4 regions of the Paenibacillus sp. FSL H7-0716 genome follow, and region 2 is predicted to be linked to each of the others. Evidence: riboswitches for the same ligand, from Rfam matches in the RefSeq annotation. Region 2 holds a riboswitch; each other region holds the start of a gene.
What was found. A riboswitch is a leader RNA that binds a small molecule or an ion and turns the genes downstream of it on or off. The one in region 2 is predicted to bind thiamine pyrophosphate.
Positions count from the first base shown of each region.

Region 1 (6,029 bases), on a different contig from region 2:
GAGCAAGCAGCCAGTTCCTGTAACCTTCGTGAGAATAGGGTGACCGTTGCTGGCAATATAAGTGTTCTTTCCATTCGTGATCACATCGTCTTTTCCAGTTATGATGACCACACAGCTTAACTTCCTCGCAGCAGCTTCAGCCAAAAGAACTACATCGCCTTCACCTTCGCCAGCATCCACCCCTTTAATGGACCAGCTCTCCCCAATGACATTAGCGACTTCAGCCACATTCCCCCGCAGTGCGGTGATTTGCATCTCATTCACTAGCTTTTGAGTGACAGCGGTCCGATAAGAAGTTGCGCCTGCACCTACCGGGTCAAGCACTAGGGGAACCCCGTGTTTATTAGCGGATTTACCAGCGAGCAACATTGATTGAATGGCGTAGTCATTGAGAGTGCCGATATTTAGAACGACAGCAGACGACATAGCGGCGATGTCGATCACTTCTTCGTGGGCATCCGCCATAAAGGGAGAGGCACCCAGCGCCAACAGACCGTTGGCTGAGAAATTGGCTACTACAATATTAGTGATGTTGTGGATCAACGGGTTGGCTTCCCGTACTTTGGCTAAATAACTCATCATAATTCCTCCTCAAGATTGGATAAATAATTAACTAAATGCTACAGATTGATAAAAGCTTCCTGTGCTTTAATATCTTCTGGTAGAAGATCGTTGGTGGATAACCACACCTGAACCTTTTCCCAAGATGTCGGGTCTTGATAACCAAAAGATTGATCGCCAGCATTCATCAGCGGCAGTAGAATCTCAAGACTTTTTTTCTCAATCTCCTTGTCGAGCGGTGAAGTTGCATCTTCATGTGCAACCAGTAAATCCAGGGCTTGTTCAGGATTCTGCTCCACAAATTCCTGTCCTTTTGTTATGGCATTTAGAAATTTTTTAAAGTAAGCTTCAGAATTTTGCAATCCTTGTTCGCTGGCCACCAGCACAAGCTCATAATAGTCAGGTACTCCGTAATCCGTTGGATTAAGCGAGGTGACCGAATGTCCCTCTTTTTCAAGGATCAGTTGTTCATGGTTGATAAACCCGCCTATTATTGCGTCCACTTGTCCTGTAGAGATCGCAGGGATAAGGTCAAAACCTACGTCAATCAGCTTGGCGGATGAAGGATCGCCTCCATCACTCTGGATCATTGTCCGAATCATCGCTTCATAGAGCGGAATGGAGGAATAGCCGATTTTTTTTCCAGCGAGCTCTTTGGGACTATGAATACTGCCAGCCTGAGGAACCATCAGATGATTCAGTGGATGCCGCACGATTGCTGCAATCGAACGTACAGGGATTTTCTCGCCGCGTGCCATAAGCACCTGAGGCTGATAGCTGAGCGCTAGATCAATTTGATTTGCTGCTACAAGCTTTAGGGCATCATTGCTGTCCGCAGGCATTTTGATCTCGACATCCAAACCTTCCTCTTGGAAAAAACCTTGCTGTTGCGCAGCGTATAGAAAGGAATGAACGGCATTGGGATACCAATCAAGCATAATCGTCAGCTTGTGTGACTGCTTATTTTCGGTATTGGAGGAACCGGTTTGGGAGTTGTTATTTAGCTTGTCTGCCTTCCCGCAGCTGCTTAAGAGCAAAAGTGTGCATACTAGAAATACAGAAATAAGTCCTCGTTGTGGGGATTTTAATTGATTCATTGGTTAGATCCTCTTTTCTTTAAAAATAATTGTTCGAGTAAAGCTATCGCCAGAAAAAGCACAACACCAAGCGCGGACAACAGAAATACAGCCGCGAACATTTCATCGCTCTGCATATTTCCGGCCATTCTGCGGCTGAAGTAACCGAGTCCTTTACTGCCGCCGAGCCATTCCCCGATAGTAGCTCCGATGACGCAGTATACAATGGACAGCTTTAAGCCAGAGAAAAAGGCAGGCAACGCCAGTGGAATTTGGGTTTTGACAAGCAGCTGCCAGCGGTTTGCACCAAATGTTAATAATAAGTCCTTGTAGGTCTGGCCACTTGTACGAAGTCCATCATATGTACTCACTACGACTGGAAAAAAAGCCGTCAAAAACACCACAGCCACTTTGCTCCACAGCGAATATCCGAACCACATAATAAAAATGGGGGATAGCGCAATTAATGGGATCGTCTGGCTAATGATAAGGAAGGGATAGATGGTCTTTTCTATGGGGCGATACAGGAACATTCCAGTGCCCAGCAATACACCACAAACCACAGAAAGGACAAAACCCACCAGTATCTCCTGTAACGTTGCCAATAAATGCTGTCCGAATAATAATTGCCTGTGCTCGATCAATGCGAAGCCAATAGATGAAGGTGCAGGGAGAATAAAGGCTGGAATCATGTGAAGGCGAACAGCTGACTCCCAGATTACAAGAATGAGCAGTACCAGAAGAACGAAGGGACCATAATTGTCTAGATGTTTTTTAAAAGGTATACGTTGCATGCAATCTTCGCTCCAACTCTGCCCGTAGTGCTATAAACCGGGGTTCATAGTTCATCTTATAATGTCTTGGCTTTGGTAGATCGACAACGATCTCCTGTAATTCGCTGTGCGCACCGCCAGATAATAAATAAATCCGGTCACTGAGCAATAGTGCTTCTTCCAGATCATGAGTGATGAGCATAATCGTCTGATTCAGTTCACCCCATAACTCCAACAGCCAACGGTGTATCTCACGTTTGGTCATGGCATCGAGAGCACCAAAGGGCTCATCCAGCAGCATAAGACCACTTCCGCCTCCAGCCACTAAGGTGCGCAGAAATGCGACTCGCTGTTTCATTCCTCCCGAAAGTTCATGGGGATAAGCCTTCTCTACATCTGCTAAGCCGAAGCGGACCAACATTTCCCGAATCTGAGTGATCGTATCCTGTTTACTAAATCTGGGCTTGATCTCCCAGGGCAAAAGGCAGTTGTCGAGCACTGTTCTCCAAGGCAGCAATAAATCCTGCTGAGGCATATAAGCGATCTGGCCTAAACGACTAGCGGTTGAGGGGTGCGTAGAGAGTTTTATTTTTCCGTGAGTAGGTTCGAGTAAACCGGCAATCGTTTTGAAAAATGTACTTTTCCCGCATCCGCTAGCCCCTACTACGGAGACGAATTCCCCTTGCCTGATATCCATGGATAGATTTGCGAATACAGGGGGTTGTTCAGTTTCCGGAAAAGAGTAGGTTAGGCCTTGAATAGATAAAATGGTCGTGATGATCTAACCTCCTAATATTTTTGTGGAGCGCCTAAACAAATAAAGACCCATTCATTTCCAGAGGAAATGAATGGGTCAAAAAGTTCATTCTGCATAATAACACTAAACATGCTTGATGAAAATTCCGCTCCACTTCCCTCCGCTGGTATGATCCAGATCAGGTTCCAAGGGTCCGGAGCTTGAAGCTCCGTCTCAGTCGGCCGACTCCCCTAGTGAAATAACAGGTCCATATTAATTTGTTTATAAATATACCATATCTTTCTGAGAAGTAAAGAGAGAAAGAAGTGAAGGATTAATCCAAGATTGGGTAAGATATAAGTAGAAATCTAGTTAATATTACAATTCCGATGTATATAATCGGAAAAAAAGTATTGACGATCATGTGATGGCAGTGTACTATTCAATTTACCGGAAAAAAACCGGATAGAGAGAGGGGATTTAATAATGAAAAAATGGAGTTTAACTATTATATTGGCGTTAACCGTGGTCCTTGTAGCGGCTTGCGGCAATAATTCGAATACCAATACGGCTGCTGAACCAACAGCTGGAACGAATGGTGGAGCAGCATCTTCAGCGCAAAACAGTTTAGAGGCTGTGAAGGCCAGCGGCAAATTGCGGATAGGTACAGAAGGGACTTATGCACCTTTTACTTATCATGACACTGCGGGGAAATTGACTGGTTTTGACGTAGAAATTTCCGAAGAAGTAGCCAAACGTTTAGGTGTTGAAGCTGAATTTTTTGAAACTCAGTGGGATGGTATTTTTGCTGGGATGGATGCGAAACGGTTTGATGTCATTTTCAATGAAGTTTCCATTAACGAAGATCGCAAAGTGAAATATGATTTCTCTGAACCCTATATTGTATCCAAGGCAGTATTGATCGTGAGCGAAAACAATGAGGAGATTAAGAACTTTGCTGATCTAAAGGGTAAAAAAGCCGGACAATCCCTGACAAGTAACTTATCCGACATCGCTCGTGAGAACGGTGCTGAAATCGTAGCTACGGACGGTTTCAATCAAGCGATGGACCTGCTGACTTCGGGACGTATTGATGCAACTGTGAATGATGGCTTGTCTTATCTGGATCTGAAAAAACAAAAACCAGATGCAAAAATTAAAGTGGTTGACGAGATTCCTGAAGGATCACAAAGTGCCGCGGTATTCCTGAAAGGCAATGATGAGCTGGTGAAAGCGGTCAGTGATGCGATTAAAGAGATGAAAAGTGATGGAACGTACTTGAAAATTTCCGAGAAATACTTTGGAGCTGACGTTTCAAAATAATACAAGGCTAGCAAGGCTAATTAAGCCTAGAAGCTAAAAAGGATGTCTGAATAATGGATGACCGCAAAATACAAATTTTCTTAGATACACTGCTACCCCTGCTTAAAGCCGGGGTGGCTTTTACCATTCCGTTGGCGCTGCTTTCCTTTGTGCTTGGATTGATTTTGGCGATCCTAACCGCGTTGGCACGTCTTTCACCGTGGGTAATTCCGAAGCTAATCGCCCGTTTTTATGTATGGGTCATTCGGGGAACCCCGTTGTTAGTGCAGCTATTTATTATTTTTTATGGTTTGCCGGCTGTTGGTATTGTACTCGACCCTTTCATTGCCGCCACCATTGGATTTACCCTTAGCGTAGGGGCTTATTCATCGGAAATCGTACGCGCTGCTATCCTGTCGATACATAAAGGCCAGTGGGAAGCTGCCTTCTCAGTTGGTATGACTCGTGGGCAGGCTCTGCGCCGCGTAATTCTGCCACAAGCTGCACGCGTTTCTGTACCGCCGTTATCCAATTCTTTTATTAGCTTGGTCAAAGATACATCGCTTGCAGCGATCATCACCTATACGGAGATGTTTAGAACTGCTCAGCAGGTAGCTTCTACCACTTATGAGCCTTTGCTGGTATACTCCGAAGCAGGATTGTTTTATTTAGTGTTCTGTTCTGTGCTGTCGGCGCTGCAAAATTACTTGGAGAAACGACTCGATCGTTACTCTGCGACCTAAAGGAGAGATACTTGTGATTGAAATCATTAATTTGCATAAATCCTTCGGCGCACTCCAAGTGTTAAAGGGTATTGATCTGAAAATGGAGCATGGAAAGGTACTTGTCATTATTGGGCCATCCGGCTCGGGAAAGACTACACTGCTGCGCTGTTTTAATCTGTTGGAAATCCCGGATCAAGGCAGCCTGTCACTTGGGGATATCACCATTAATTTTACAGATCATAAGAAAATTCCTCAGAATTCCGTATTGGCCCTTCGGCAGAAAACAGGGATGGTCTTTCAATCGTATAATTTATTTCCGCATATGACTGCGCTTGGCAATGTGATGGAGGGACAGGTAACTGTCTTAAAACGATCCAAGGAAGAAGCGCGTAAGCGGGGGCTTCAGCTGCTGGCTAAGGTAGGTTTGGCAGATAAAGCTGATAACTTCCCCCATCAGCTGTCAGGAGGGCAGCAGCAGAGAGTGGCCATCGCCCGGGCTATGGCGGTAGATCCAGAAGTGCTGTTGTTTGATGAGCCCACTTCGGCGCTCGACCCTGAGCTGGTAGGGGAAGTGCTTAAGGTCATCAAACAATTAGCAGCAGAAGGTATGACTATGGTGATTGTGACCCACGAGATGAAATTTGCCGCCGATGTAGCGGACCGGATCATTTTGATGGATGGTGGTCATATTCTAGAGCAAGGGACTCCGCAAGAAGTGCTGGAGCACCCGAAGAATCTCCGGGCTCTGCAATTTCTGAATAGACTGAATGGTGAAGAAGAGTAGAAAGACAATATATATGAAAAAGCAGCTCAGGAATCATCCGGAGCTGCTTTTTCTTGTGTAGATTATTCAAAT
Region 1 is NZ_JBBODA010000005.1:272,974-279,002, forward strand. It holds gene thiM (hydroxyethylthiazole kinase) at 1-579, opposite strand, end outside; gene MHH60_RS09515 (ABC transporter substrate-binding protein) at 621-1,658, opposite strand; gene MHH60_RS09520 (ABC transporter permease) at 1,655-2,431, opposite strand; gene MHH60_RS09525 (ABC transporter ATP-binding protein) at 2,412-3,107, opposite strand; TPP riboswitch at 3,306-3,409, opposite strand; gene MHH60_RS09530 (amino acid ABC transporter substrate-binding protein) at 3,633-4,469, shown strand; gene MHH60_RS09535 (amino acid ABC transporter permease) at 4,523-5,191, shown strand; gene MHH60_RS09540 (amino acid ABC transporter ATP-binding protein) at 5,205-5,957, shown strand.
Region 1: it holds a riboswitch for thiamine pyrophosphate, as region 2 does, so the genes downstream of both, MHH60_RS09525 (ABC transporter ATP-binding protein) here and MHH60_RS20000 (thiamine phosphate synthase) in region 2, are expected to answer to the same signal.

Region 2 (6,029 bases):
GGAAAGAGTGGACTTATACGTATGTAAACGGCCGTGACCATATAGATATTGAGATCGAACCGAGCAAAGTGAACACAGCCGTGGGGATTGAGGAGATCATACTGGAACCGATTTTGCCACAGCATAGAGCAGCTGGAGCTCTTCCGAATTTATTTATACTTGGAGATTCCACGGTCAAGTCCTACACCTTCGACGAAGCACCAATGAGTGGTTGGGGTCAGATTATTGGCAGTATGTTTAATCAACATAAAGTGAGTGTAACTAACTATTCCATGGGAGGACGCTCGTTTAAAAATGCCTATACAGAAGGTCGCCTTAACGACATTTTACTGAATGGCAGCATTGGGGATTATGTGTTTATTCAATTCGGACACAATGATGAGAGTGCAGATGAGTTCAGACGTTACGGCAGAGGTTCGACCGAAGCAATGTATGAAAACTACCTTAAAGAAGTTTATCTCCCTGCGATTCAAGCCCGAGGCATGATACCAGTACTGGTAACCCCAATGTCCAGAATCAAAGGGAATGCAAGTCCGGGATATATCTATGAAAATTCTTTTAAATCAAGAAAGTTTGTAGATATTCTTAAACGGGTCGCAGATGAATCTGGAGTTACACTTATTGACCTTAACTCGGAAAGTCTGAAATATTATAACGAGATCGGTGTAGAAGCAATAACATCCCTCTTCATGTCAATTGAAGCCGGAGAAACGCCAGGCAAAACAAATGACGGAAGTTACGCTAACGGGCATCCTTCAAAGAAAGTCGATGGGACTCATTTTAAAGAAGCGCTCGCCAAACAATTTTCACGGATGATTGTCACGGAGCTTGTAGAGAAAGGTGCTACTGGCGATTCTACTGCTGCCTCCATTACTCCTTACCTTAAAGGGAACGTTAAGCATGCGGCACTAACAGGGAACTGGGGTAAGATTTTTCCGGAAATAACGAATGATACGACGACTGGGGAAGCTGCTTATTACCGTAATCAAATTGAAAAATTAATCCAGCTGGGAGTAATGGGCAAAGACCGTCATGGGAATTTTAATCCGGATACGGAGATGACAGTTGCTGAATTCACACGTAGTATTTCTAAGTTAATGAAAGTGGAAAGATCAGATCTTGCCTATTATCCGAAAGGTAAGCTGTCACGTGAAACGATGGGTGCTATTCTCTATGATGTTTACCAAATAAAGTTTGCTAATAAACCTAAGTACATGACTGATTATAACGGCACAGCAGTAGTGCCAGGAGATCCTGGCTATGATTCGAATCTGGATCCAGGAGCTAGAGGTGCGATGTACTATCCTCTTGTATCCTGGACGCAGCTTGTTGATACAGCGGACATTTCTCCTTATTTAATTTCAAAAGTGAAAAGTGCATATGAATTAGGACTCATTAGATCTGAAGTGGGGATTGCCAGAGGCAAAATGGTCAATGGGACAGAACTAGAACCTAAAGCTATAGTGACCCGGGAGAAAGCGGCTAAAGCTCTTTATTTCATGTGGGTGCTGGAACATGAAGTGAATGCAGAAAATCATGTTTCTTCTCTGAAATAGTTAGGTGAACAATTCAAGGCACAGCATCGATGCTGTGCCTTTTTGTATGCGGTGAAGTCCTCTCCACTTACAGCAGTTTACCTCTCACAGTTGTTTATTTCCACTTGCATTGTGGTAAGTAAGATTCGTAAAGCGATTTAAGAAAATGACAAACCCAGCGTATAAACGTGCATAGTTGTGCCATCCTAAGACGATCAGTTAACTATCAATTTGCTTAACGAGAGGAGATAGGGAAGATGTCAGGCAACAATAAACAAGCTACAAAAACCTTACCCCCACAGGAGCAGTATCATCAGCCAGGGATTGAGAGTGAAATGACGCCGCTGCCCAAATACGAGCCGGCAAATTATAAAGCAGCAGGTAAACTGCAAGACAAGGCGGCGTTGATTACCGGTGGAGACAGCGGAATTGGGCGTGCAGTTGCTGTGCTTTTTGCTAAAGAAGGCGCTGATGTGGTCATTTCATATCTTAATGAACACTCAGATGCAGAGGAAACTAAACGTCAGGTCGAGCAGGAAGGCCGCAAATGTATCCTCATTCCAGGTGATATCGGTGACGAGAAATTCTGTAAAGATCTTATTAAACAGACGGTGGAGAGCTTAGGAAAGCTTGATATTCTCATCAATAACGCGGCAGAGCAACATCCGCAAGCTAAGATCGAGGATATTACTTCCGAGCAGCTAGAGCGTACTTTCCGTACGAATATATTTGCGATGTTCTATTTAACAAAAGCAGCTATGCCTCATTTAAAAGCAGGATCTACAATTATAAATACAACTTCAATTACCGCTTATCGCGGAAGCCCGCAGCTGCTGGACTATTCATCAACTAAAGGAGCTATTCTTAGCTTCACACGATCCTTGTCCACGAATCTGGCAGAGAAGGGCATACGGGTAAATGGTGTAGCACCAGGTCCAATCTGGACACCGCTGATTCCCTCTACCTTTGATGCAAAACAGGTTAGCGAGTTCGGAGGTACACAGCCTATGAAACGGCCTGGACAACCAGAGGAGCTGGCACCAGCCTATGTATATCTGGCCTCTGACGATTCCAGTTATGTGACTGGACAGGTTATTCATGTAAATGGTGGCGAGGTAGTAAACGGTTAGATCAGTACAGCTAATGTGAATAAATGGGTGTATTTCAATAAAAAAATATGTTACTATAAACCACGTTAGTATTTTAAAATTGTATATTTATGTCACTAGGGGTGCCGATTGGCTGAGACGGAATGGATTTCCGGACCCTTTGAACCTGATCTGGTTAAGACCAGCGTAGGGAAGTGGAGGACGAATTTCTGTTGTCGGTCTATTTGTAGTGCCGTCTATATACAGATTCTGACTGCCTTCCTTACGGGAGGCAGTTTTTTTGTTTTTACTGACCTATAGGGAAGTGAGAGAGAGGAGATCGCGAGTGGTGCAAGCTGAGATCCATCTAATATCAGACGGCAAGCTGCAGCAAAGACATTTTGTTGAACTAGCTGTCACGGTGCAGACATGGGTCGATTATATTCACTTAAGAGATAAGCAATGTCCTGCACGCGAACTACTCGCTGCGGCACAGGAGCTGTTGGCTGCCGGTATGCCCGCTACCAAACTGATAATCAACGACCGGATCGATGTAGCCTTGGCAGCTGGTGCCGCAGGAATTCAGTTGGCTTGTCACAGTCTGAGCCCGGATACAGCCCGGCGAATTGCACCTCAGCTTCGGCTGGGGAGATCGGTTCATTCTCCGGAAGAAGCGGCGAATGCTTCAGAGCAGGGAGCTGATTATTGCTTGTTTGGTCATGTATTTCCCTCGGATAGCAAGTTAGGGCTGCCCGCACGTGGGCTAGAGCTGCTTGCAGAAACGGTGAAGACCAGCTCTATTCCTGTCATTGCGATTGGCGGAATTAGCCCCGCTAATGCGGCGCAGATCATCAGGAAAGGTGCGGCAGGAGTTGCTGTGATGTCCGGTATTTGCGGAGCGGATGATCCTTATGAGGCCGCCAAAGCTATTCATAAGGCGGTTCATTCATAGCCTGGAGGTAACAGCAGGGCCGAAGGGGGTGATTCAGAATGAAGCTGTTGATTAACGGGAAATCCGCAGAGTGTTCTGGTGGTATTCAAACTATAGCTGATTTGATCAGTCTTCCTGAGTGGTCGGGTCGTCTGATGATCATTGAGCTGAATGGAGAAATTGTCAGTAAGGAGAATTATGAAAGTACTGCTCTGAGCGAGGATGATCGTTTGGAACTGGTGCACTTTGTTGGTGGGGGTTGAGATGGAGCGGTATAGAATTTTGAGAAATTTATAAGAACCAAAGGGAGGTAATTTCATGCATGACCAGTTACATATTGGCGGCATCGAATTAACCAGTAGATTATTTATCGGAACCGGAAAATATAGCCGGAATACGCTGATCCCCGAAGTGATTGCTAGCTCTGGTTCTCAGGTGATCACTGTAGCGCTTCGCCGAGTGGACCCAGAAGCTGGCGCAGAAAATATCATGAACCACATTCCCGGCCATATGACTCTTCTGCCTAATACCTCAGGAGCGCGCACAGCGGAAGAGGCAGTCCGTATTGCGAGATTAGCAAGAGCTGCGGGACTGGGGAACTGGGTCAAGATCGAAGTGATCAATGATCAGAAATACCTGCTTCCAGATAATCTGGAGACCATACGAGCTACAGAGATTTTAGCAGCGGAGGGTTTTGTAGTATTGCCTTATATGAGTCCGGACCTTTCAGCTGCTTTACGTCTGAGAGATGCCGGTGCTGCTGCTGTGATGCCGCTTGGTGCGCCGATCGGGACGAATCGCGGCCTGCGCACCAAGGAGCTTGTGCGTATTCTTATTGAAGAAGTGAATTTGCCAATTATTGTAGATGCCGGGATTGGCAAGCCGTCGGAAGCGGCGGAAGCAATGGAGATGGGGGCCGCTGCTGTTCTGCTTAATACGGCTATTGCAACGGCACGTAATCCGCTCGTCATGGCGGAAGCGTTCCGTGAGGCGATATCCGCTGGCCGTAAAGCTTATTTGGCAGGACTGGGTCCTGTAGAAGAAGTTGCTTTTGCTTCGTCACCGTTGACTGGATTTCTGAACTGAATTGGATAGGTTCACCAAAGGAGGGAGGATTAGCATGAGCTTTTTTGACACACTGGCCCGCTTGGAGCAGTATCCTTATGAGCAGCTGTGGAAGGAGTTCCGGGAGGATGACGTTAAGCGGGCGCTTGGAAAAGACAAGCTGAACGAAAATGATTTGCTGGCATTGCTCTCTCCGGCAGCAACGCCGCTGCTAGAGGAGATGGCGTCGGCAGCACAGCGACTGACCCGTGCCCATTTTGGTTATTCGATGCAGCTGTTCACACCGATGTATCTTGCGGATTTTTGTGTGAATCATTGTACCTACTGCAGCTTCAGCTCCATTTATGATTTTCCGCGCAAAAAGCTGTCCTTGGAGGAGGTCCGCAGGGAGGCAGAGAAAATTGCAGCTACAGGTCTGCGGCATATCCTCATTTTGACTGGTGAATCGCGCTGGGAGAATCCTGTCTCATATATTAAGGATTGTGTAGATGTACTCAGGGGATTTTTTTCCTCCGTCAGTATTGAGATAAATCCTCTATCAACTGCAGAATATAAAGAACTTCTTCAAGCAGGGGTGGATGGACTAACACTATACCAAGAGGTTTACCACCAGGAGACTTACAGAAAGCTGCATGTTAAAGGGCCAAAAAGAAAATACCGGAATCGCCTGGATGCACCTGAACGCGGCTGTCAGGCAGGTTTTCGTTCTGTGAATATTGGTACGTTGCTCGGGATGTATGATTGGCGGCAAGAGGCATTCCAAAGTGCCATGCATGCCCGCTATTTGCAGGATCGGTATCCAGATTGCGAGATCAGCCTGTCACCTCCACGTTTTCGGCCTTATTTAGGGGAATTTAACCCAGAGTGCGATGTTACCGACCGATCGCTAGTGCAGATTATTTTGGCATACCGGTTATTTTTACCCCGTTCGGGCATTACCTTATCTACAAGAGAGCCTGCCTCTCTACGCGATCATTTAGTTCATCTGGGAATAACTAAGATGTCAGCCGGGGTCACTACTGAGGTGGGCGGTCACACTAATGCAGGGGGAACTCCGCAATTCGAAATATCCGATAGCCGCAGTGTGCAGGAGATTACGGAAATGCTATATACGAAGGGTTTGCAGCCCATTTTTAAAGACTGGGATATCCTGACCGAACCAGCAACGTAACGCTTGTATTATCAATTATTAATCACTAAATGGACCCCTGCGAGATTCATGCGGAGGTCCATTTTTATTGTCTAGAGGGTGTTTAGTTTCCGGCAGAGAGCTCATCGAGAGACATTTCGAAACTCGGTGCCATATGAGTCAGGAAATAATCCACTTCCTGCAGGCCAAGCCCACGAAGTTTTGCTGCTGTCTGCTCCTTCGCGGCGGCAAATTCTCGGTTGCCTGCAGCAACCTCCCAT
Region 2 is NZ_JBBODA010000016.1:123,993-130,021, reverse strand. It holds gene MHH60_RS20010 (GDSL-type esterase/lipase family protein) at 1-1,556, shown strand, start outside; gene MHH60_RS20005 (SDR family oxidoreductase) at 1,793-2,665, shown strand; TPP riboswitch at 2,753-2,854, shown strand; gene MHH60_RS20000 (thiamine phosphate synthase) at 2,973-3,575, shown strand; gene thiS (sulfur carrier protein ThiS) at 3,614-3,817, shown strand; gene MHH60_RS19990 (thiazole synthase) at 3,873-4,640, shown strand; gene thiH (2-iminoacetate synthase ThiH) at 4,675-5,790, shown strand; gene yfbR (5'-deoxynucleotidase) at 5,873-6,029, opposite strand, start outside.

Region 3 (6,029 bases), on a different contig from region 2:
TAGAGCACATGACATCACTGCTCGTGCAACATCAAGCTGCGGATAATCATATTTGAACCGATCAAAATCTAGAATTGCAGACAATTGGCTATCTTGAAATAAAAGATTATCAACCCATAAATCACGATGTGCCCATCCAGCTTCAAGTCCTTCGAATATTTCCGGATCTATTTCTTCAGTCGCTCTTAGTTGTATCTCTAGGTCAGTGATAAGTGAGGTTTTGCCCATTTCCTTTGATTGTTGTAGGAGTACATTCCAATGTTCTAAACGTTCCTCAGGGCTTTGGGGAATAAATTGTGGGTTTCTTTTCAAACTAAGGGTCCCATCATTTAATAAACGATGCATTTTACCTGTGGCACGACCCAAATCAAACATTTGATGGATATTAATTTTACCCGGCTCTATGACACGCCCTTCACAATATTCCATAGCCATAAACGTTTCTCCCTGATCTGATTCCAGTAAAACTTTATGGTTATAAGCCAACAATCCGGGACAGGGGAGCCCCTGTAGATACAATCTTTTCTGTTGAGAAAAAGCAAAGTTCAGCTCTTCTGGGTTATACAATTTATATCTTTTTTTGTTGTATTGTTTAAGTAGAAATTGCCCTGAATCCGTTGTGATTTTCCATTTAAGATTTAACCAGCCACGTTTTATTGGGGTAGCATGAAGGACTTTCAATCCAAAAAAATGATAGAAACTATTACTTAAATCCTCTAAAATGGCTTCCTCTGAACGAATCGCTTCCATTTCATCAACTCCTATCTATTCAAAGTATAAAAGAAGAAGCCGCCAATGACGACTTCTTTTAGATATTTCTTTTTAGCAGAAAAAGTTATCTATAAATGAGGCTCCCGCCTTGGAGAAACTCTTCTGTCTTCTCTTGCATTCCTGATTCAATTCTCGTCGAATTACGGATATTATGAGAGATCTTCATACTGCAAAATTTCGGCCCGCACATGGAACAGAAATGAGCTGTTTTAGCGCCTTCCGCAGGCAATGTCTCATCATGATATTCTAGCGCTCGCTCAGGATCTATCGATAAATGAAATTGATCACGCCAACGAAATTCAAAACGGGCTTTTGAAAGAGCATTATCCCGGTCTTGTGCTCCTTTATGCCCTTTCGCCAAATCTGCGGCATGAGCCGCTATTTTATAAGTAATGACCCCTACACGTACATCTTCCTTATTAGGCAGGCCAAGATGCTCCTTCGGAGTTACGTAACATAACATTGCTGTACCGAACCAACCAATCATCGCTGCACCTATAGCAGAAGTAATATGATCATAACCAGGCGCGATATCTGTAGTCAGTGGACCTAATGTATAAAAAGGGGCTTCGTTGCAAGTTTCAAGTTGCTTATCCATATTCTCTTTAATCAAGTGCATCGGTACATGTCCTGGACCCTCTACCATCACCTGTACATCATGACTCCAAGCTATAGCTGTTAATTCACCTAACGTCTCTAACTCGGCAAATTGTGCTTCATCATTCGCATCAGCAATCGAACCCGGACGTAATCCATCGCCTAGGGAAAAAGAAACATCGTATAGCTTCATGATTTCACATATCTCTTCAAAATGTGTATATAAAAAGTTCTCTTGATGATGCGCAAGACACCATGCCGCCATGATGGAGCCACCTCTTGAAACAATACCTGTCATACGTTGTGCAGTCAACGGGATATAACGAAGCAGAACCCCCGCATGAATGGTAAAATAATCAACCCCTTGCTCCGCTTGCTCAATGAGCGTATCACGGTACACTTCCCACGTTAAATCTTCCGCTTTTCCATTCACTTTTTCCAACGCTTGATAGATAGGCACCGTTCCAATAGGAACAGGAGAATTGCGGATGATCCACTCGCGTGTAGTGTGGATGTTTTTACCTGTGGAAAGATCCATTATATTATCTGCACCCCAGCGGGTGGCCCATCTCATCTTCTCTACCTCTTCCTCTATGGAGGAGGATACTGCGGAATTTCCTATATTGGCATTGATCTTCACTAAAAAATTTCGTCCAATAATCATCGGTTCACTCTCTGGATGATTGATATTCGCTGGAATGATGGCGCGGCCGCGGGCCACTTCATCTCTTACAAATTCCGGTGCCACATTCTCACGAATCGCAACGTATTCCATTTCGGAAGTAATAATTCCTTTGCGTGCATAATGCATTTGAGAGACATTACGCCCCTTTTTCGCTCGCAAAGTTTTTCTATGGAGCGCTGGAAACACTTCCGCCACAGCTTTTCCCGTTGCATTCCCGTTATCTTCAGGCTTCACGGTTCTTCCTTCGTACGCTTCCGCATCCCCTCGTTCCTCAATCCAGCTTTGACGATTGGGCTCTAACCCCTGACGAATATCAGTATGAATATTAGCATCCGTGTAAGCCCCGCTTGTGTCATAGACATGAATTGGGGCATTCTCCTCTTCGCCGTCTATGCCCGCAGTTGGACTAAGTAAGATCTTCCGCATAGGCACCTGAATATCAGGCCGTGAACCCTTTACATACACTTTTTGACTTGCTGGAAAAGCTGATAAATTGATTGGATCGTTGTTCAATTCGCTTGTCATCTCAATTCCTCCTATAAGGTGATTTGATCAAGCGGAGACGGTCTACTCCCCCACACATAGAAAAGGCCACATCTGTATAAGATGCGGCCTTAGAGTAGACAAATAGAAATAGAGCTCCATTTCCTCCGCTGGCATTATCCAGATCAGGTTTGACGGTCGATAGTTATAACTATCCTCTCAGCCTGGTCCCACCAAGCTCCCGTAACTATATAATTGCTACTTTCAAGTATAACCGAAAAGAGAGAATTATCCAAATCTACTCAAATGTGAGATCAACGTGTACGTTAGTATAGCACCAGTACCCCAAATCCTTCCAGAAGCACCTCGCCCGAGAATGTTGTGCCGCTCAGTAAATCTGTTTTGGTCTCATGAAGATGGATCGTGACAGGAGCCTCACTATAATTAAGCAAAAAAGCATAACTGGAAGAAGCTCCGGTACGAACTTGCAGCTCTACCTCTTCTGGGAGCTCCAGCCAATCTGCTGGCGATTGTAGATCCATTAAATTTATGATCTCAGCCGCTGCCTGTTCATTAAATACGGCTCCGTAATACCAAACCTCACCCTTGCCGCGACGATTTCTAGTTACCGCCGGTTTTCCTGCATAATAATCAGAGGCGTAAACCGCCATCACTTCAACCGAAGCTTCCTCTATTTTGAGAATATCATTAAAGTCATCTGCTCCTGTAACGACTTCGGTCGCGCCCGACCAGCTAATTGTTGTTGGCTGACGACTGCCCTTAACCATTGTGAATTCTTCAACTGTGATCCCGCATAGATCCTTAGCAGCACCTGGGAAAGGACGCATATAACATTGACCGCGCTCATCCTTATAGCCAGTTCTACAGCCGAAGATCAGTTTGCCGCCTTGTTGAACATATTCATCCAGCAGTGCTGCTGTCTCATCTGTCATAATCGCTGGGTGAGGATAGATAAGCACGTCGTACCTTGCAAGCTCCTCCAGCGTTGTTTTTTTGCGTAAATAGAGTACGTCATTCGGGATATGCTTCCGTTGAAGCGCCTTGTACCACTCCTTATTGCTCTTCCACATAAACGGGCCATGCCAAACATCGTATTCTCCATCCCACTCATTGTCATAATCACGAACAATAGCAATGTTAGCCTGATTACGAGTACCGACAAACGCTTGACCTGCTGCTGCCAGCTCCTGACCGATCTGCCCCGCTTCCCGCACTCTCCGGTTAGGTTGATTATGATAGTCATTGATTCCATGCCAATAAATTTCATTGCCCATCGTAGCTGTCCGCCAGCGGAAATATAACACCATATCTGCTCCATGAGCGATCGACTGATAAGTCCATAACCGCATCTGCCCAGGCTTTGGAGAAGGCATATCCATCCGGTTCACCCAGCCACCCGGGCCCGACTGCTGCTCCATAATGCAGAAATTCGGGGATATCGAACGAACAACAGATAACGACAGTCCCCAGCCTCTATCATTCAGCGGATTCTGCTCATTCGGGTCATAAAAAATAGTAGAGAACTGAGGATAGGAATCATAGCTGAAGAAATCCAGCAGTTCATCCGTCATTTCATGGCTATCGAGATGCCCGAACAGACCGTTCGTGGTTACCCACTGCTTAGGGGAAAGTTTACGGATGATATCCGCTTGGTTTTTGGCAAAAGAAATTGTATTGTCCGAAATAAACCGTTTTTCATCCAATGCCTGATGAGGATTGGGTTGCTTCGGTACTGGAGTCGGACGTGGAAGATAGACCTGAGACCAGTCACTATAGCTTTGATTCCAAAAAACAGCTCCCCATGCCTCGTTCAAATGCTCAAGCGTAACATATTTCTGCTGTAGCCATTCCCGGAAAGCCTTATGGTCACTCTCCGAATAAAATTCACTGATCTCACAGTTGAGTTCATTATCAATTTGCCAGCCAACTACACCCGGATGATTGCCGTAATGTTCAGCCATTTGTTCTGCAATACGTGCACACAGTTCCCGGTATTTAGGACTGCTGTAATTATAATGACGGCGCATGCCATGCTGAAGTGTAACACCTTCGTAGGTTACATTTAAAACTTCGGGATATTTATCAGTCAACCAAGCTGGAGGCGTCGCCGTCGGAGTACCAAGTACAACCTGAAGACCATATTTATGTGCTAGATCAATCGCCCGATCAAAGAGCCCGAACTGAAACTCCCCTTCTGCCGGTTCAAAAATAGACCAAGCAAACTCCCCCATCCGAATGATCGTAAAGCCGAGTTCACGCATCCGGCGATAATCGTCCTCCCACATGTTTTCTGGCCAGTGCTCCGGATAATAACAGACGCCAAGCTCGAATTTTTCAGTTGCGACAGGTTTCTTCATCATTACCTCCAAAGTATTAAAAATATGCTTTCAATATTTTATAATTCTATTGTAGTATCAATGATAAGAGGTCTTATATAACAAAATATTGCTATCATATAACAATCTTGCGTTTATTGCCTTAATCCAACTTGCGCTCTGTTGCGCTACAGAAATGGGTGCTGCCAAACATGAAGAAACAATGGTATTTGCCGACCCCGGCTTTTTCAAAATATGTCTGTTATCCTGAATTTTTGGGACATTACACTCACTTTCCAAAACATACAGAGAGAAGAAGCGAAGGGTTTCTGGGGAGCTATAACCTGCATTTGATCTTTGGTGGGGAGGGTTATGTATTCCATGAGGGCGAACGTATTCCGATGAGTAGAGGACGAGGTTTTCTGTACCCTAAAGGGGCTTATCAGCAATACGGCTCTGACCCAGGCGAGCCTTGGGATGTCCGCTGGGTTCATTTTAACACTGAAATTGTCCTTCCCTTATTAGAAGAAGTGGACCAGTCTCGTGCATACCTGTTCACTTTTGATTTGGATGCTAAGCTGGACGAGCTATTCGAGGAAATGTACCTACTGAGTGCTTCCTACGTGACCCGTAGCGAGCCAAGACTATCTGCTCTGCTGTATGAGCTTCTAGTAAAATTGCTGCAGAACTCCGAGCCACTTCACGGCTCAGTACCGCACGAGGTTAGGCAGTCCATCCGCAGTGCTGCAGATATCATTCATGTCGAATGTGCCAGCCCTTGGTCTCTTGAATCGATGGCAAGATTGACCGGTTACAGCAGCTATCATTTTCTAAGGCTGTTCCGGGTGGTTATGGGTAAAACTCCAAACCGTTATTTAACCGATTGTCGGCTGGCTAAAGCCAAGCTTTTACTGGTTTCCACAGGACTCTCCATTGCTCAGGTTGCTACTCAGTCCGGTTTTGCCCAATCCAGCTATTTTATTAAAGTGTTCAGAAGGTTTGAAGGCATGTCTCCTGTGAAATACCGGCAGGCTTTTGGGGCGTAGACGATCTTCCCCTATTCACTAAAGAGCTCGGGCTCCGTAAAATTTGGCTAGATGAAATTATTATTTTTATTTGTACTTTTAATTCCACTCCTTTGACCATTTTGGGAATGC
Region 3 is NZ_JBBODA010000006.1:153,336-159,364, forward strand. It holds gene MHH60_RS10370 (phosphotransferase) at 1-750, opposite strand, end outside; gene thiC (phosphomethylpyrimidine synthase ThiC) at 836-2,578, opposite strand; TPP riboswitch at 2,682-2,791, opposite strand; gene MHH60_RS10380 (beta-galactosidase) at 2,863-4,914, opposite strand; gene MHH60_RS10385 (helix-turn-helix transcriptional regulator) at 5,085-5,918, shown strand; gene MHH60_RS10390 (hypothetical protein) at 5,997-6,029, opposite strand, start outside.
Region 3: it holds a riboswitch for thiamine pyrophosphate, as region 2 does, so the genes downstream of both, thiC (phosphomethylpyrimidine synthase ThiC) here and MHH60_RS20000 (thiamine phosphate synthase) in region 2, are expected to answer to the same signal.

Region 4 (6,029 bases), on a different contig from region 2:
AAATCTTCAAACCCTCATGGAAAATGGCCATATAACGTACTTTCGGCTTATTTCCTTCTTCGATCGTACCAAAGGAACCGAACTTGTTGTCATCCAATGCTTTAATAATGAGTTGCTCCAGTTGTTTGTTATCCATTACGTAAATCTCTCCCTTCAAGCATGTAAACAAAAGTTTATATATCCAAGCTCACCGTTTGGATTTATCATAACAATGGTGCTTATTATAATGTACCCTTCAGGTTCACATTGAATCCGACCTTACTTCATAAACTACTTTAAGATAAGGAGCTTACTTCGTGAAAAAACTGATTTGGATCGGCTGTCTTTCCTACTTCGTTATCGGTCTGGCACATGTTGTACTGGGATCTATTCTGCCCGTTCTACTGCAACATTATGATCAAAATTATAGTGCTGGCGGTGAATTAATCTTTAGTCAATTCGCTGGGTTTTTAGCAGGCGTGTTGGTCTCTCCCCTGCTTAATCGCCGCTTCGGTAAACGTGGAGGCATCCTCATTGCCACCAGTCTTCTACTAGTTGCAGAAATTGCCTACGCCTTTCTACCGCCTTGGGGCTGGATGTATGTTATCGCCGTTGCCGCAGGTTTTGGTTTCGGGATGATCGAAGCGGTTATCGGCACCATCATTATTGGTGCAATAACCGAAGGAACTGCTATTGCGATGAGCCGGCTTGAAGTGCTATTCGGGATAGGCGCACTCGTGATGCCGCTTATCGCCAGTCCGCTCATTGCTGCCGGAGCGTGGAGATTGGCCTTTCTAATCGTCGCTGCCTTCTCCTTAATTTCTCTTATCCTCTGGACAAGAGGGCACTTCGGTAATCTACAACGTACGCTGGATGAACGCGCCTCTGTCCAAGGAGCAGACAATTCGCAATCCTCAAGCTCACGTTCTAACAAAAAATTTCCGTATAAAGGTAAGCAATGGATTCTGCTAGGGATCTTCATCGTTTTCTTTTTTCTTTATGTAGGCACAGAGATGAGTTTAGTCAACTTTATGCCGGCTATCTTTATTGCCAAGCTAGGGATGACGGAGTCTGCCGCAGCACTGACAGTCACTTTCTTTTGGCTGGCGATGTCTACAGGAAGATTGTTTGCGGGTGTAATTGCCGAAAAAATATCTTATCGCGTGTACATTCTCAGCAGCTGTTTACTAACCTTGTTACTGCTGACACTCTTTCCGTTCACTGACAATCGAATGGCTGCTTTCATTGTAATTCTGCTGCTGGGGCTGTTTATGTCCGGTATTTTCTCCATTGCTTTAGTCTTCTCCAGCAAAATGCTGCCTGGCACTGAAGAGTCAACACCCAGCATTATGATTGCTTCCGGAGGTGTTGGCGGTGCTTTGCTACCTCTGTTTATGGGCTGGTCTATGGACCATTTAGAAGTGGCACAAACAGCCGGATTACTCGCCGCTTTTGCCGCCTTCTTGTTTCTGCTAAGCATTGCCGCATGGAGGTTCCAATCCATGCAAGCGGTGAAAGGAAAGAGTTCCCGTATTTAGAACAGTATCAACGTTATCCTTTTAGGGTAATGTGATCTATAAGCATATTCTGAGCACAAGGATGGACAATGAATGAATGAGTCTTTAAATGAGTCTTTAAATGAGTCTTCAACTGAGCCTTTGTTACATACTGCGCTCATGCAGTTTATATTTCCCTTTTCTATAAAAAAGGGCGATTCTAAGCAGCTTATCCAGCAATTACAGGACGACGGCTTCACACGTTTTTTTCTGGATAATAAAGAGCTTGAAGCTGCCTATTACGGAGATGGCTACTGTGTTTCCCATGAACGAATGGAACGCACCTATTTACCGTTTGCTGCACACGTCCTTTTTCCACGCAGGAAGGATGCCGACTCGTTTCGCCGTTTTTCCAGAGTAAATAATCTCGACTGCATTCTGGAGATTCCGCAGCAATCTATATTTTTCAAAATTCTCTCGACAGATATATTCATATGTCCTTTTCAGCTTGGATTCGTGACGATACGTGTCCAGCTGGAGGGGGATTCAATTCCCTTTAGTATTGCCCTAGAATTCGCGGATCGTTTCCGTGCGCTAGAGAATACCTTCATACAGGATGACTACACTTATATTCATTGTGGGGAACAGACCTATGAGATGGTAGAGGATTTTGTCTTCCGAAATTTGGTGGATGGACTGGAGCCATATCTGGATCAATCGGATATCAATGGGGCTTATTTCGAGACCCTTCCTTTTTTCGTAGATGAAAGAATGCAGGTGCAAGCTTTTTACGGCTTTCAGAATAAAGAAAGCTCTGATGAGATTAGTGTAAATCTGCGCTATCGTGCCTCACAGCTTGATGGAATTGATCTGAACGGAAAGCCCTATGCCAGTGCCAGCGATCCAGCATATATTGCGAACTATTGTCATGAACACTCCTATAATCGCTGGGGTCCAGACACGTATTATATGATGAATGAGCAGACTTTTTGCTGCATGACCCGCGCTGAACAGGAAATTGCTGTTAGTCTAGCCAACCAGATGTACGGGCAATATTATTACGGATTTTTACTCAATATTTTCCACAAAATCGTTCTGCTAAAGCTTGCCAATATGCACTCCCGACTTCGGATTAATCATGATTATGAGGAAATAGACAATCTAATCTACTCCATTAATAAGTTCTCGGCAAAGTTCTACTTCTTGGAGTTGATTTCCCAGTCGCAGGGCCGGGAGATATTTCTTCAGCTGCGTAAAGTATACGGAAACGACGCTTTGTTCGAGGAAGTGAAAGAAACCTTAAATGACCTGTTTCAGTATCAGGATAAGTTTCAATCCAAGCGACGGGATAATCTGCTGATGATTCTCACTGTATTTACGGTAGTAAGCGGGATTTACGGCATGAATCAGGTCATTGACGATCTGGATGGAAAGATTCAATGGAGTAAAATGATTGGATATTCCCCCTTTGAATTTCTTGCCCTCTTCGTGATCATGAGCGGGATTCTGATCAGCGTTGTCCTCACGCTAGGGGCGCTGGTTAGTGAGCTTAAACGGCGTCACCGCAAAAAATATAAAGATCTAGACTAGCAAAAAAGAAACTACTGGATTGGAAAAATTCAGGAGTGCACTACTAGACATTCCGAGTACAGCCGTCTATAATACACCGTATGCGAGAAATATAAGATATAAAGTATGGGTACAGAACTTATGCTTACTTATATTGCACATAGAAATACCCGTTAACTTCATAGAACCAGGGGTGCTGGAATTGGCCGGCTGAGATTGTATCCCACAAGATACTGACCCTTATACCTGATCTGGATAATGCCAGCGTAGGAATCGCCAATTGGTTCTGGTCCCTGTGACCTTGACTAACCTTGCGCCAAGCCAGCGTCCCGATCACTCGGGGCGCTTTTTTTGTAAGATCACTAAAAGATGTAGAAAAACGTACATACTACACTTTACGGTTCATGTTGGGAAGACGGGATTCTTGTAACCTTAAAGGAGAGAAGAAGACATGCACCTCAAAAAAGCACTTACGTTGTGCCTCACCTGTGTACTCATTCTTGCCATTGCCGGATGCGGCGGCAACAATGGGAATACAGCCGGAAACAAAGCAAATGCTACTGATCCAACTGCAACGGCTGGGACGGATGCTCCAAAAGAGCTCACCAAAGTTAAAGTTGCACTCGACTGGACACCGAACACGAATCATACTGGTCTATACGTAGCTAAGGATCTTGGTTACTACGCTGAAGAAGGTCTGGACGTCGAGATCGTTCAGCCAGGCGCAGCGGGTTCTGATACTATGGTTACCTCTGGCGAAGCCGCTTTTGGCATCAGCGCCCAAGAAGGATTAACGCTAGCCCGTCTACAAGGCGTGCCCCTTGTCTCGATAGCAGCTATTATTCAGCATAATACGTCGGGATTCGCCGCTCCAGTAGATCGCAATATTAAATCACCAAAGGATTTCGAAGGTAAAACCTACGGAGGCTGGGGCTCACCGGTCGAAGAAGCAGCCATGAAAGCTATCATGGATCCTGAAGGTGGCGATGTGAAAAAGGTGAAGCTGATCAGTATCGGTGAAGCTGATTATTTTACCGCCGTCAAACGTGACATTGATTTCGCCTGGATTTTCTACGCTTGGACTGGCGTTGAGGCTGAGTTGCGTGGCGAGCCATTGGATATGCTGTACTTAAAGGATTATGCGCCACAGCTCGATTATTACACGCCTGTGCTGACGACGAGTGAGAAGCAAATTGCAGATCATCCTGAGCTGGTGAAGGCCTTCATGAAAGCCACATCAAAAGGTTATCAATATGCTATTGATCATCCGGAAGAGGCTGCCGGTATGTTATCGAAGGCAGTTCCTGACCTGGACGCCGACCTTGTCCTAGCTAGCCAAAAATGGCTTAGCCCAAAATACAAGGACGATGCTGCCCGCTGGGGCGAGCAAAAAACCGAGGTCTGGCAAAATTACGGTGACTGGATGTATGATCTGAAGTTGCTGGATAAACCGCTGGATGCCGCTAGTGCATTCAGTAATGATTTTTTACCGGCGGAGTAGATAGCGGACTTCAGAACCAAGAAGGTTGGACGTTACTTGAGGAAGGAGGAACGGAGTGTAGTGATGTGCTACGTGAGTACCGGACTTCCCAAGTTCGTTCAAGATTCGATGTCGAGTTTGCTTCCTGAGTTACTTCGTTATCAAAGTTGGCTTTTTGAACTTACCTTATAATTTAAGAGCTCAAAAAGTCGGCTTTCAGAACCAAGAAGGTTGGACGTTACTTGAGGAAGGAGGAACGGAGCGTAGTGATGTGCTACGTGAGTACCGGACTTCCCAAGTTCGTTCAAGATTCGATGTCGAATTTGCTTCCTGAGTTACTTCGTTATCAAAGTTGGCTTTTTGAACTTACCTTATAAAATGAGAGGATTGATTATTGTGGCTAACACCTTACTAAGCATTCAAGTAATTCCAAAAACTCCGAACAATGAGGATTCCATCCCATACGTAGATAAAGCGATTGAGGTCATTCAGAAATCCGGTGTTAAACATCAGGTGAATCCGCTGGAAACCACAATGGAAGGTGAGCTTAGCGAACTGCTGGAGGTTGTGCGTCAGATGCAGGAGGCGTTGATCGAAGCAGGTAGTCCAAGCGTAATTTCGCAGATCAAAATCGCTCATAATCCTAACGGAATCAGCATGGATAAATTGACGGAGAAATATCGGCCGTGAGATCGACCTGGAAGCTAATATGGCCGCCCCTTGTGGCGGTCGTCTTCTTTTTAACCGTATGGCAGCTATCTGTATCTGTATTTCATATTGAAGCCTGGATTCTGCCGAGTCCTGCTGATATTGCCCGTGAATCCACCAGTAACGCTTCTGGTCTTTGGGCTCATACGATGGCTACGCTGCGGCTAACTTTAATTGGTTTTCCCATTGGAACAGGTGTAGGCCTAATCGTTGCTTTGCTTTTGCATCTTTTACCTTGGGCTAGACGGGCTTTTTATCCACTTATTATTCTGAGTCAAAATGTTCCCTCCATCGCGCTCGGACCCCTGCTCATTATCTGGTTCGGCTTTGGTCTTTTGCCCAAAATCGTGCTGATTACACTAGTATGTTTCTTCCCGGTAGCTGTCGCTGCGATGGGCGGCCTGGCCCAAAGTGATCAGGTCATGATGAATTATATGAAAATGGCTGGCGCAAGCAAGTGGCAAATCTTCACCAAGCTGGAGCTGCCCTCTTCTATCCCGGCACTATTTTCCGGTGTAAAAATATCTGCTACTTATGCAGTTATGGGCGCCGTGGTCGCTGAATGGATTGGCGCGGATAAAGGTATTGGCTATTATATGCTTCTGCAGAAATCCGCATATCGTACGGATCGGATGTTTGTCGCTATTGTTATTATTGTACTTTTAAGTCTTGTACTCTTTGCTATTATTGCATTGCTGGAAAAATGGCTGGTTCGCTGGAAGCCGCGCCGTAACTCATAGAAAGGAAGATGCCTGTATGTCTCAAGCGACGCAAACGCAACACAGAACAACAGAAGT
Region 4 is NZ_JBBODA010000007.1:72,444-78,472, forward strand. It holds gene MHH60_RS11590 (pyridoxamine 5'-phosphate oxidase family protein) at 1-136, opposite strand, end outside; gene MHH60_RS11595 (MFS transporter) at 297-1,517, shown strand; gene MHH60_RS11600 (hypothetical protein) at 1,590-3,065, shown strand; TPP riboswitch at 3,224-3,334, shown strand; gene MHH60_RS11605 (ABC transporter substrate-binding protein) at 3,496-4,545, shown strand; gene MHH60_RS11610 (thiamine-binding protein) at 4,921-5,214, shown strand; gene MHH60_RS11615 (ABC transporter permease) at 5,211-5,972, shown strand; gene MHH60_RS11620 (ABC transporter ATP-binding protein) at 5,989-6,029, shown strand, end outside.
Region 4: it holds a riboswitch for thiamine pyrophosphate, as region 2 does, so the genes downstream of both, MHH60_RS11605 (ABC transporter substrate-binding protein) here and MHH60_RS20000 (thiamine phosphate synthase) in region 2, are expected to answer to the same signal.